DNA from 3 places in the Neobacillus sp. S1227 genome. Region 2 is predicted to be linked to each of the others. Evidence: riboswitches for the same ligand, from Rfam matches in the RefSeq annotation. Region 2 holds a riboswitch; each other region holds the start of a gene.

Region 1 (4,290 bases), 630 kb from region 2:
TCCACAAGCGGAAAAGTATGTGAAAGATATCAATGTAGATTTGTTGATAGAAGCGATTGAAAACGAACTAGACGGCCAAATTGTGGATGTTACTTCAGCAAATGGCGATAAAGTGTTTGTGGTGATTGAATAAATATGTTAAAAGTAGGCTTAAAGATAAAAGAAAGAAATTTCAATTTACCTGTTCCATATGTTGTCTTAAATCTTCTAAGTTCTGTAATCACGTCAAGACGATTTATTGGCTTTATCAATAAATCGATTGAAAAAGGCGGGGGAAAATTCGTCCTTCCACAAATAAATAAAAGCGATTTAAAGCCTTTGCTGAACGGGATGACAAGGCATAAGGGTTTAGTGCTAGTGGAAACGAAATTAAAAGATGGAACAGAAGTTACCATTATATTATAAAAAAATGGCTCCAGCTGGAGCCATTTTTACATTTAATTATTTAAATCACACTTCTCCAAAGGAATAACCTTTGTTTTCTTTGTAAATTTATACCCTAACCAAAGGATAAGGAATAATGGCAGACCAATATAGGATACTAATACACCGTTCCAATCAATATGATCGCCAATAAATGCTGAATAGTTTTGCCCAATCACGACAATACCGCAAACGACAAAAGCAAAGATTGGGCCAAATGGAAACAACTTTGATTTATATGGCAATAAATTTAGATCTTTGCCTTGAGCAACATAAGCTCTGCGGAAGCGATAATGACAAATAGCAATTCCGAGCCATGCGATAAAGCCTGACATACCGGAAGCATTTAAAAGCCAGACATAAACTGTACCATCACCAAAGAGGGATGCCAGAAAAGCAAGTGTTCCGACTAATGCTGTTACAATTAGTGCATTAACTGGCACACCATTTTTGTTCAATTTACCAAGAAATTTTGGTGCTTTCCCTTCGCGTGCCAAATCCCATAGCATACGAGTTGATGCATACATTCCTGAATTACCTGCTGATAAAACAGCTGTTAAGATGACTGCGTTCATTACAGAAGCAGCAAATGCGATTCCTGCTTTTTGGAAAACAAGGGTAAATGGACTTACAGAGACATCACCGTTAGCAAGATTTTCGTTTGTATAAGGAATAATAAGACCAATAACAAGAATAGCTAAAACATAGAATAAAAGAATTCGCCAAAAAACTTGTTTTACTGCTCGTGGGATGGATTTTTCAGGGTTATCTGTTTCACCCGCTGCAACACCTAACAGTTCAGTTCCTTGGAAAGAGAATCCAGCTGCCATAAAGATTCCAAGCATGGCCATGAATCCGCCATGGAATGGTGCATCTCCGGCTGTAAAGTTTTTAAAGCCGATTGCTTCATTGCCCATAATTCCAAAAATCATTAACGTACCAGCAATGATAAAGATCACAACGGTTACAACTTTAATTAATGAGAACCAATATTCCGCCTCGCCAAATCCCTTAACAGAAAGATAATTTAACAAGAACATGATAACTAAAAAGATGCTGCTCCATAATAGTGAAGGAGAATCTGGGAACCAGAATTTCATAATCATTGTTACTGCAGAAAGTTCTGCTGCAATCGTAATGGCCCAGTTGTACCAATAGTTCCAGCCTAGGGCAAAGCCAAGGGATGGATCCACGAATTTCGTAGCATAGGTACTAAAGCTTCCTGCAACTGGCATGTATGCACCCATTTCAGCTAAACTTTGCATTAAGAAATACACCATAATACCAATAACAAGATAGGAAAGTATTGCTCCGCCAGGTCCCGCACTATGGATAGCTCCGCCACTGGCAAGAAATAATCCGGTCCCGATGGTTCCGCCGAGAGAAATCATCGTAAGATGGCGGGACTTTAAGCTCCGTCTTAATTCATTTTTATCATTTTTCGGACTCTTGGGACTTGTATATATTTCGTCTTTTCTTACCTGCGCTGTTTGCATGTTTATGACTCCTTTTAAATTTTTTTATTAGGAAGGAGTTTGGAATAAAAAATGCCCTCGAAGCAGATTCGACGGCATTTGTATATACCCCGCATCATACCTTCCGAAAGATAGCTCAACACGTAAAGCTGGTAAGGCCAAACGTGACAGTTCTGTTCCTGTTCGGAGACAGCCCCAGCATGTTCCTCCAGAGAGAAAAACACACTTCGGCAGCTTTTCCTTTCAAACGGAGTCAAAAACATCTCTGCGTCTCGTCCATTTTACTGATAAAAACCGCGACCTCTACCTCATCGGTTTTGATGAGGATTTAATATTAAGAATGATATATTACTAGAGTATATCCATTTTAATAAATTTGTCAATATTATATTTTGGAGACTAGGGATTAAGTAGTTTTTGTAGGTGAATATTAATGTAATATGCTTTTATAATTATTCAAATTAATCCCTGATGCTATTTCCAGATAATTAATTGTTTTTTAAATATATTAATTAATTTACATCCTGGCAATGAATCGTTATCATTTTTTTTAAAAATAGTGGAAAGACAGGAGAAATATTCATGCAGATGGTTGGAATTATTATTGGCTCTTTTATAATCGTAGGTGCATTCAATCTTTTCCTCATCCCTCACGAGGTTTTAAGTAGCGGGATGAGCGGAATTTCGATGATAATAGGAATGATTACCCCCATAAACACAGGCTTGGCTAATCTTTTGTTGAACCTTCCCCTTTTAATTATTGGCTATAGAATGCTGGGAAAAAGATTTATCTTTAATTCAATCTTTTCAGTTTTTGTTATTTCCTTAGGACTTTATTTAGTACCGGTATTTCCAGTCGCAAAGGATACCATCCTCTCATCAATATTTGGCGGAGCTTTGACCGGTCTGGGGGTTGGAATCGTATTTCGATGCTCAAGTTCAACGGGAGGATTTGATATCATCGGAATGATTGTTTCCCGGAAGAAAGACTTTCCAATCGGGGTGCTCCTTTCCGGAATGAACGCGGTTGTCATTGTGATTAGCGGTTTTTTATTCAATTGGGATGCTGCCCTCAATACGTTGGTTTCGATTTTTGTTACAGGAAAAGTAGTTGACGCTATTTATACGGACCATGTCAAATTAACTTTAATGATCATAACAGAAAAGGGCGAAGAAATGAGAAATCATTTGGTGGCTAACTTATACCGTGGACTCACAATTATGGATGGTGTTGGAGGGTATACAAATGGCAGCCGTAAGATTTTAATCTCTGTCATTTCAAGATATGAGTTAAATGAGGTTAAATCACTTATTTCTGAGGTCGATCCGACAGCTTTTGTCAATATTACCGAAACGATAGAAGTAATGGGGTTGTTTCATCGGCCAAGCCCGCAATAATGCTTTGAAAAATAGAGGCTGTCTCATTAGAATGGGAGTTTATTCTCCTTTATGAGCCTGCCTCTATTTTGTATTTTTAATTGTTTATATATTTTTCAAAAACAAAGCCAAAATCTTTGACACAATATTGCTTTTTACTTTCCTCGAGCCACTGGAATGCTGCTTGATTCAACATTTTAAATTGAACAACCAAGTTGCTGTCAGGAGTTGAGACGCGCCCTAATGTTGTGGATGCGACATCGAGACTTTGCTTGGCAAACTGAAGGGAAATTTCATTTTCATGGGTAATTTCGGAAATTTTAATAAGGGCCTTGTATAAATCTTTAACTTCCTCAAGATGCTTTTTATGAACGTCGATGGAGAATGGCTGCGAGCCGATTTTGAATTTGATTTCCACGTCCAGGTCGACTGTACCGGCCGTTTCCAACATAACATCTGATATTTTATTTGTGGCATAATTGTACCGATGAAGCATCCGCTTTTTGCTTGTCGCACTAGTACCATCAAGATGAATGAGTGCATTGTTTGTAAAGCAATACTCATCAGATTTTGATTTAATTAAGAAATAAATCTTTTCATTATCCTCATGCATCACGTAATCATCGGCATCCACCTTATCATAATCAGAAGGCTTAATTACCGACCCTACATCACTTAATCCCAACAAATCTGAAGCCACTTTTCCAAACATTGTGTCAACCTCTCTCTACTTATAATATTTGCCATTCTTATGTACGAATAGGAGTCACAGAGGTTTCGTTTTTTGAATGACAATTTTAAATTTATTTTACACATTTTGAGAATATGTGTTTTTAAGGGGGAATAAATATTAACAAACTATTCAGAAATCTGTTATAATCTTGAGTATTGAAAAAATCAACGTTGACAAGAGTTAAAGGGGAAAACAATGCGTTCTATCATTTTAGGCATTTTTGCCGCTTTCTTTTTTGCATTTACATTTATTTTAAACAGGGCAATGGACCTTGCAGGCGGC
Region 2 (4,290 bases):
TCCGATTGAAAAATTCGCGATTCCCCGCCATTGATTTACCCCCTTTTAAATTTTAAAAAATGATGTTAAGTTTTTACTTCCTTCATTAATATAACCTAGCATCACTGTGACAATTATGTGACATGTCCATTTTACTCCCAACATCATAGAGCGTCAAGGAAACGGATACATAAAAAAGCGATGAAAACTAAAATTTTTATAATATATTGATATTATGACAGATATGATTTTCGGCATGCTTCTAATTTGTAAGCGCTTTATTTTTGCTTGTAATTACCAACATCTTACGGGAGAATTTTTTTCCTGCATCGGATACGATAATTATGATAAGAAATAAGAACAAATATTGTAAAATAATAATTTTTTTGCGACTTCTTTACATTATTAGAAAACTGTACTGAAACAGCACTCGATTTGTATATAATAGAATGATAGAAAGAGGGGAAGTAAATGAAAGATAGTGCAGTAATGGACCAAGACCTACAAATGCCGGAACCAAGGACAATCTCTATATTTGGCTATGAATTAATTAGAGAAGTTCTTATACCTGAGCTTTTTGGCAAGGACACTCCTGAAATTCTTTACTGGGCAGGGAAACGTCTTGCCCGAAAATTTCCTTTGGAAAGTTATGAAAGTGTAATTGATTTTTTTGCAAAAGCTTCTTGGGGTGAGTTAGAAATTAAAAAGGAAGCAAAAAATGAGCTGGAATTCGAGCTGGCAAGTCCAATGATTGTATCGCGCGTTAAATCAAAAGCGGAGAACTTCTTTCAACTTGAAGCCGGTTTTCTTGCTCAGCAAATCGAAGTCCTAAAAGGGGCCATCGCTGAAACCTTCGAACACCCAGTCAAAAAATCAAACAAAGTTTGCTTCACCGTAAAATGGGATAAAGACTAAAAGAAAGGGGGCAGGCCCCCTTTTCTTAGTTTTGCCCAAGTTCAAAGGCCTCGTGCAGGGCTTCTACTGCTTTGAGCATATTTTTTTCTTCTACTACAGCCGATACTTTGATCTCTGAGGTGCTGACCATCTTTACAGGAATATTGCTGTTGGCCAGAACCTCAAACATTTTGGCAGCCACACCAGGATTAGAGATCATTCCGGAACCAACAATTGATACCTTTGCCAGTTTATTTTCAGCATCAAGCTGGTCATAGGCAAGTACTTCTTTATTGTTTTCAAGTACATTTAAGGTTGGGATCCAATCATCGGTATGAATAGAAAAGGATAGATTAGCAGCACCCTCTTCTGTTGTGCTTTGAATAATAATATCCACGTTAATATGATTTTTGGCCAATGTTGTAAAAATAGTAGATAAACTTGTTAATGAATTTCTAAGCCCTAAAACAGTAACCCGTGTAATGCCATCCTCAAACGCGACACCGCGTACGACTAAATTTTGTTCCATCGTTGCTTCCTCCTCAATTACAGTTCCTTCAACCTTCTCCATGCTAGAGCGAACCTCCAGCCTTACTTGATAATTTTTTGCAAACTCGACCGCTCTTGGATGAAGAACTCCCGCACCCAGATTGGCCAGTTCAAGCATTTCATCATACGACACAGATAATAATTTCCGAGCGTTCTTGACGTAACGGGGATCTGTTGTAAATACCCCGGTTACATCAGTATAGATATCACATTTATCCGCATTTAGGGCAGCCGCAAGTGCAACAGCAGTTGTATCCGAACCGCCTCGGCCGAGCGTAGTGATTTCCCCTTCTTCTGTAACCCCTTGGAATCCGGCAACAATGACGACTTTTCCTGCCTGAAGCTGTTTTTGAACAACTTCAGTGTTTATTTTCGAAATCCTTGCCTTTCCGTGAACAGGCTCTGTCATAATTCCAGCTTGCCATCCAGTAAAGGAAACAGCCTCTAGCCCCTTTTGGTTTAAGGCCATCGAAAGCAAGGCGATTGTCACCTGCTCACCTGTTGAGAGCAGCATATCCATTTCCCGCTTATTCGGCTGCTCGGATATTTCTTTTGCCATATTTACCAGCTGGTCCGTCGATTTTCCCATCGCCGAAACAACCACCACTACTTGGTTTCCGCGTTCCATTTCCTCCCGCACACATTCTGCGACATTTAGAATTTTTTCAATGCTGCCAACGGAGGTCCCGCCAAACTTCTGTACTATTAAACCCATGTCTTCCCCTTCTCTCAGTCATTCTTGTAAAAAAATAAAAAGCAATGGGAACACATCCCATTGCTTTGAAAACACAAAATTAAGATTTTCGCGTTAGTAGACAATGAAAGATAGCGCTCCAAGACAACGGTCTTGACAATCCGGCATTTTTTCAATGACGAACCAGCGGAGAAAATAATGAGAGTTTCCCTACTTCGGCGAACATTCCCTTTCAAAGCCCATCGTTGAAGCTCATCCTTCTCCAAGCCTTTACTATTGAAGCTCGCACCTCTACCTTCACTTTACTTATAAAAGTGATAGTCTATTAAATTTTTATTCATTATAGCATAGTAATATTAGAGTGACAATTATTGTGATTGAAGTTTTTTTATTAATTCTACTGCCACATGTTGGGGAATTCCAATTCCTCTAAATTCTTCAAGGGTTGCCTCTTTCATTTTCTTAACGGAGCCAAATTCCTTTAATAGCTGTTTTTTGCGTTTTTCGCCAATCCCAGGAATATCGTCAAGTAAGGATTGGAATGCAGTTTTACCCCGTGTCTGCCGGTGGAAGGTAATCGCAAAACGGTGCACTTCATCCTGGATTCGCTGGAGCAAATAAAATTCCTGGCTATTCCGGGCAAGCGGTACAATTTCTAATGGATTCCCATACATAAGCTGTGATGTGCGGTGCTTCTCATCCTTCACCAGTCCAGCGAGAGGAATGTCCAGTCCCAATTCATTTTCTAGCACATCGCGGACAGCTTCCACATGTCCCTTTCCACCGTCAATGATGATCAAGTCAGGCAGCGGAAGCTCTTCCTTTAGAGCTCTCGAGTATCTTCGTCTTGTTACCTCTCTCATTGATTCATAATCATCCGGGCCTTCAACAGACTTTATTTTATATTTCCGGTATTCCCGCTTGTTTGCCTTTCCATCTGTAAAAACAATCATCGCTGAAACAGGGTCTGTTCCTTGAATGTTAGAGTTATCAAAGGCCTCAATTCGGTGTGGCGTATATATGCCAAGCATTTCTCCGAGGTTTTCAACAGCTTTAATTGTTCTTTCCTCATCTTTTTCAATAAGAGAGAACTTTTCATTCAAGGCGATTTTCGCATTTTTAATTGCCATTTTGACAAGGTCCTTTTTCTGACCCCGCTGCGGCTTGATGACTTTTACTTCCAATAACTGCTCAGCCATGTACAAATCCACATCGTCTTGGATGAGAATTTCCTTGGGTTTAAAATGGTTCGTCTTTTGATAAAATTGGCCAAGGAAGGTGAGAATTTCTTCTTCCGGCTCATTATAGATAGGGAACATCGAAACGTCTCGTTCAATCAGCTTCCCTTGGCGCACAAAAAACACTTGAACACACATCCAGCCTTTGTCAACCGCATAGCCGAATACATCACGGTCAGTAAAATCAGTCATCGTGATCTTTTGTTTTTCCATGATCGTTTCAATATGAATAATTTTGTCACGGAACTCCTTTGCTCTTTCAAAATCAAGCTCTTCCGAAGCAGCCTGCATTTTTTCTGTCAAATCCTTTTTTATTTCCTTATAGCCGCCATTTAAAAAGCGGGTAATTTCATCAGTCATTTGTTTATACTGTTCTTCTGAAACCTCATTTACGCAGGGCGCCAGGCACTGACCCAAGTGATAATACAGGCAGACCCGGTCAGGAAGCGTGGAACATTTGCGGAGCGGGTAAATCCGATCAAGCAGTTTCTTTGTTTCGTTTGCTGCCCCTACGTTGGGATATGGACCAAAATACTTACCTTTATCCTTTTTTACTTTTCTTGTAATAATTAGCTTGGGATGTCTTTCCGCAGTCAGCTTAATAAATGGATAGGTCTTATCATCCCTAAGCATGACATTATATTTCGGGTCATATTTTTTTATTAAATTTAATTCAAGCAGAAGTGCCTCAATATTAGATGAGGTGACAATATATTCGAAGTCTTCAATTTCATTGACAAGTCTTAATGTTTTTCCATCATGGGAACCGGTAAAATATGACCGTACTCGGTTCTTTAATACCTTTGCTTTCCCCACATAAATAATCGTGCCCTGACGATCCTTCATCAAGTAGCAGCCGGGCTGATCCGGCAGCAATGTAAGCTTTTGTTTTATCGTCTCATTCATTCCGGCCGCTCCTCTCCGCCTTTTTTAGAA
Region 3 (4,290 bases), 750 kb from region 2:
TACCGATGTTATCCCCGCGGAATAAACCTAGAAACGCGTCTACAGTGTTTTCAAAGCCTTCGACAATCGTTTCGCGGTATTTGATTTTTCCTTCTCTTACCCACTGGGATAGCTGTGTTAAGCCCTCCTTGTTGTGCTGGGCATAGTCAGAAACGATGAAGCCCTTCATCAAGGAACTGGTTGTCAACAGCTGACCTGCAACCCTTGGACCGACAGGCGGTTTATCCGCATTATAATGGGAGATTTGTCCACAAACGGCAGTCCTAGACTGGAAGTTAATTAAGGACATCACCGCATCGCTTACAGGACCGCCAACATTATCGAAGTAGACATCGACACCGTTAGGGCAGGCTTCCTTCAATGCTTTGCGAAGGTTCTCGGCTGTTTTATAGTTAATTGCCGCGTCAAAACCTAGTTCCTCGGTTAAATAATCGCATTTATCGTCTCCGCCGGCAATACCAACGACTCGGCAGCCTTTCAATTTAGCGATTTGACCGACAACTGTTCCAACAGCTCCAGAAGCTCCGGAAACGACGACCGTTTCCCCTTCCTTCGGCTCCCCTATGTACAACAATCCAAAATAAGCAGTTAATCCCGGCATCCCAAGTACATGAAGCGCCGTTGTCACAGGTGCCAGTTCCGGATTCAGTCTGCGCAGGCCGCTTCCGTCCGAAACGTTATACTCAGCCCATTCCATGAGGCCATCTACATATTGCCCCGCTTCAAACCGAGAATTTTTTGACTCGACTACTTTTCCAACGACCCCGCCTTTAAATGGCTGACCTACTTCGTATGGCTTGGCATAAGATTTGGCATCCGACATCCGGCCTCTCATATAAGGGTCAACAGACAAATATAGTGACCGAATCAGCACTTCACCATCCTGAAGTTTAGGAACATTCTCCTCAATAAATTCAAAATTCCTTTCATCTGGCATTCCTACTGGCCGGCTAGCCAGTAAAATTTTTCTGTTCAAAAGGTTTGTCATCTAACCACTCCCTGTTTTATCTACTCCAAGAAGCAATTCTAGGTGCTTGATTATAATGTTCTACTTTTACGGCTAATCTCCTGCCAGAACACAAAATTACTTTAAACGAATGGTCATAAATTAAAACCCCGGAAGAATCCGAGGTTTTTATAATGGATTTAATAACCCTTCTTTGTATCTACTCTATTGTTAAGAGGTTTGTTTTCTTCCAAGTTTCTGAGTGTATCCAAAAAACAAGCTGCCCCTTCATCAGGTGTCGTTACCGCTGAAATATGGGGGGTAATCAATACAGAAGGATGGTTCCATAACGGATGATTCTCCGGTAGCGGCTCCTCTGTAAACACATCCAGGACAGCATAACGGATTTGACCATCTTCCAATGCCTGCAGCAGTGCTTCTTCATCTAATGATGCTCCCCGCCCTACATTAATAAAGCCGGCATTTGTTACTTTTTGAAAAACTCTACTATTAAAAAAGCCACCCGTTTGTTCCGTCAGCGGCATCGTGTTGATGATCACATCCATTTCCCCTAAGAGGTTAAAATGAGATTCCACAGTCATAACCTCATTAAAATACTCTTTTTCTTTTCCACTTTGGGAGACGCCGTAAACCTCCACTCCAAATCCAGACAAAAGCTTGGCGACAGCCAGTCCAATTTCACCGGTTCCATAGACCATCACTTTGAGTTCATTTAATAGCGTTGGAGTCCTTTGCTGCCATTTTTTCTGCAGCTGTAATTCCCGGAACTCCTCGTGAAATTGTAAGTCTTTCAATATGTAACTTAAACAATACTCTCCGATTCTTTGACCAAACGAACAAACTGTCCTTGTCAAAAGTACACTATCGTCCCAGGTCTTTTTATATAAAAAACGGTCAACTCCCGCACCGAGCGAGTGCACCCATTTTAAATGACTGTAATCGTAATCGGATTTGAGGTTAAAAGATACAAGTGCATCCGCCCATTTCAAATTCTCCTGTGTGACTTCATCCTCCGGGATATAACGGAAATTCTTTTGGACGCACGCATTTTGGATGTATGCCCGAAGCTCTTGATACATCGGGCTGACAATTAAAATATTTTCGATTTTCACCATAATTCACCTCTTCAGCATTACCTCCATTTTAAGGATAATTGGGAAAAAACTCAAAAAAGAAGAACAGAGCAGTTAATTCCTGCTCTCCTCCCCATACTATAAAACTATCAATAAATATACGCTTTTAGTATTTTTTATAAAAAGCCCTTGAACAAATAGGAATATTCTGTTATATTAATCTTAATTATATACTTCTTACTTCATACCTTATGAAGTGAGGATAGAGGCGCAAAGACCATCAGTAAACCATCCGAGGGTAATGGGACCCAGTGACGGTGGTAGAAAGGGGAATTTGCCGAAGCTTCTTTAGAGCCTCATTGTTCTAGAAGCTGGTTCTGTTATTGAATAAATACAGAATTGTCATATAGGAAACTATATGGAGGGCTATCTCACGCAGGGGAACTTGTAAAATTAATGTTTCTGATGCAGCTGTAGGGCCTTTCCCACAGCTGCTTTTTGCGTTTGGCCTTACCTCTTTTTAAAAATAATTTTAAAAGGGTGAAATTTATGTACTTTGGCCAAGTTTTAACAGCAATGGTAACTCCGTTTGATCAGCATGGCGAAATTGATTTTAATGCGACGAAAGATCTAGTAAATTACTTATTAGCAAATGGTACTGATGGTTTAGTAGTTTGCGGAACAACTGGTGAGTCCCCTACCTTATCAACTGAGGAAAAAGTGGCATTATTTAAATTTGTAGTTGAAGTTGTGGACGGAAGAGTTCCCGTTATTGCAGGCACTGGCTCAAACAACACAAGAGCCTCAATCAGTCTAACAAAGTTGGCAGAAGAAGTCGGTGTAGACGGCATCATGCTCGTTGCGCCATACTATAATAAACCATCTCAGGAAGGTATGTATCAGCATTTTAAAGCGATAGCTGAATCTACTTCTCTTCCGGTTATGCTTTATAATATTCCTGGCCGCAGTGTCGTCAATATATCTGCCGAAACGGTCATCCGTCTTTCTCAGATTCCTAATATCGTAGCGGTGAAGGAAGCCAGCGGCCACTTAGATGACATGGCCGAAATTATTAAACTAACTGCTGATGACTTTTCCTTATACAGCGGTGATGATGGAATTACTTTGCCGGTGCTTTCAATTGGCGGCGTTGGTGTAATTTCTGTTGCATCTCATATTATCGGGAATGAAATGCAGGATATGGTGTCACGCTTTAAAAAGGGCGACTTTGCGGGCGCTGCTTCAGCACACCGTGAATTACTGCCAATAATGAAAGCTTTATTTGCAGCACCAAGCCCTGCACCTGTAAAAGCAGCTCTTAATATGAAAGGGGTCAATGTCGGCGGCCTGCGTTTACCATTGATTCCGTTAAATGAAGAGGAGACTAAAACACTTCGAAATGTACTATTGCAAAATAGTGCAGTGGAAGTTTTGTAGAATGATATAAAAGTGAGATTGGGATGAAGGACAAATTCAGGCAGAATTCGGCTGGATTTGTCCTTCATTTTTTTGTTGAAGGACAAAATAATGTTGTCACGTTTTATAATGTCCTTCATACCTTCTATGAAGACCACAACCTTCCGTTTCCTGTTTCAAAATGTCCTTCATTACCTCCTCGTATCTGCTAATCTTTTTTCCAAAATATCCTCACTGCAATAAAATTTCTTTTATAAATTCAGAAAAGTGTTTACAAAATCCCTTTTAAACTCTATAATTCACATATAATTACTCGGAATTTGTCACAAAAGAAGGAGGCCCCCAACATGAGCATAGGAATTGCATTAATGGGATTATTAGTTGGGTTATTAGTAGGTTTAACTGGGGTTGGAGGGGCTGCATTGTTAACCCCGGTACTCATCATGGTCGGAATTCAACCTTCCATAGCAGTGGGTACGGATCTTGTTTACAACTCCATTACCAAACTGTTTGGAGTCATTCAGCATTGGCGACAGAAAACAATTAACTTTAAACTCATGAAGTATCTTGCTATCGGAAGTGTTCCAAGTGCAACAGGAGCCATTCTCATCCTCCAGGCTTTTGAAAAATATTTCCACAACCAAGAACAAATTATCAAGCATGGACTTGGCTATGTCCTTATTCTAGTGGCCACAGCCATTTTAATTAAGACATTTTTTGATAATAAAATCAGGCCGAACCGCTGGCAATTAAGACCTATTGAAGAAAAACGAACATTAACTATATTAATCGGGGCCGGTTTTGGCTTTATTGTCGGCCTGACTTCAATCGGGT

Evidence for each region. A riboswitch is a leader RNA that binds a small molecule or an ion and turns the genes downstream of it on or off. The one in region 2 is predicted to bind lysine.
Region 1: it holds a riboswitch for lysine, as region 2 does, so the genes downstream of both, ACZ5AE_RS19345 (amino acid permease) here and ACZ5AE_RS22670 (aspartate kinase) in region 2, are expected to answer to the same signal.
Region 3: it holds a riboswitch for lysine, as region 2 does, so the genes downstream of both, dapA (4-hydroxy-tetrahydrodipicolinate synthase) here and ACZ5AE_RS22670 (aspartate kinase) in region 2, are expected to answer to the same signal.

What each region holds. Positions count from the first base shown of each region.
Region 1 covers NZ_AP038276.1:3,873,972-3,878,261, reverse strand. Annotated here, with positions in the region: gene ACZ5AE_RS19355 (SHOCT-like domain-containing protein) at 1-133, shown strand, start outside; gene ACZ5AE_RS19350 (hypothetical protein) at 136-405, shown strand; gene ACZ5AE_RS19345 (amino acid permease) at 438-1,919, opposite strand; lysine riboswitch at 2,023-2,212, opposite strand; gene ACZ5AE_RS19340 (YitT family protein) at 2,481-3,296, shown strand; gene ACZ5AE_RS19335 (PH domain-containing protein) at 3,373-3,987, opposite strand; gene ACZ5AE_RS19330 (DMT family transporter) at 4,204-4,290, shown strand, end outside.
Region 2 covers NZ_AP038276.1:4,508,100-4,512,389, forward strand. Annotated here, with positions in the region: gene ACZ5AE_RS22660 (succinate dehydrogenase cytochrome b558 subunit) at 1-31, opposite strand, end outside; gene ACZ5AE_RS22665 (YslB family protein) at 451-894, shown strand; gene ACZ5AE_RS22670 (aspartate kinase) at 920-2,137, opposite strand; lysine riboswitch at 2,241-2,418, opposite strand; gene uvrC (excinuclease ABC subunit UvrC) at 2,485-4,260, opposite strand.
Region 3 covers NZ_AP038276.1:3,755,687-3,759,976, forward strand. Annotated here, with positions in the region: gene ACZ5AE_RS18725 (NADP-dependent oxidoreductase) at 1-988, opposite strand, end outside; gene ACZ5AE_RS18730 (D-2-hydroxyacid dehydrogenase) at 1,147-2,082, opposite strand; lysine riboswitch at 2,296-2,477, shown strand; gene dapA (4-hydroxy-tetrahydrodipicolinate synthase) at 2,590-3,477, shown strand; gene ACZ5AE_RS18740 (sulfite exporter TauE/SafE family protein) at 3,804-4,290, shown strand, end outside.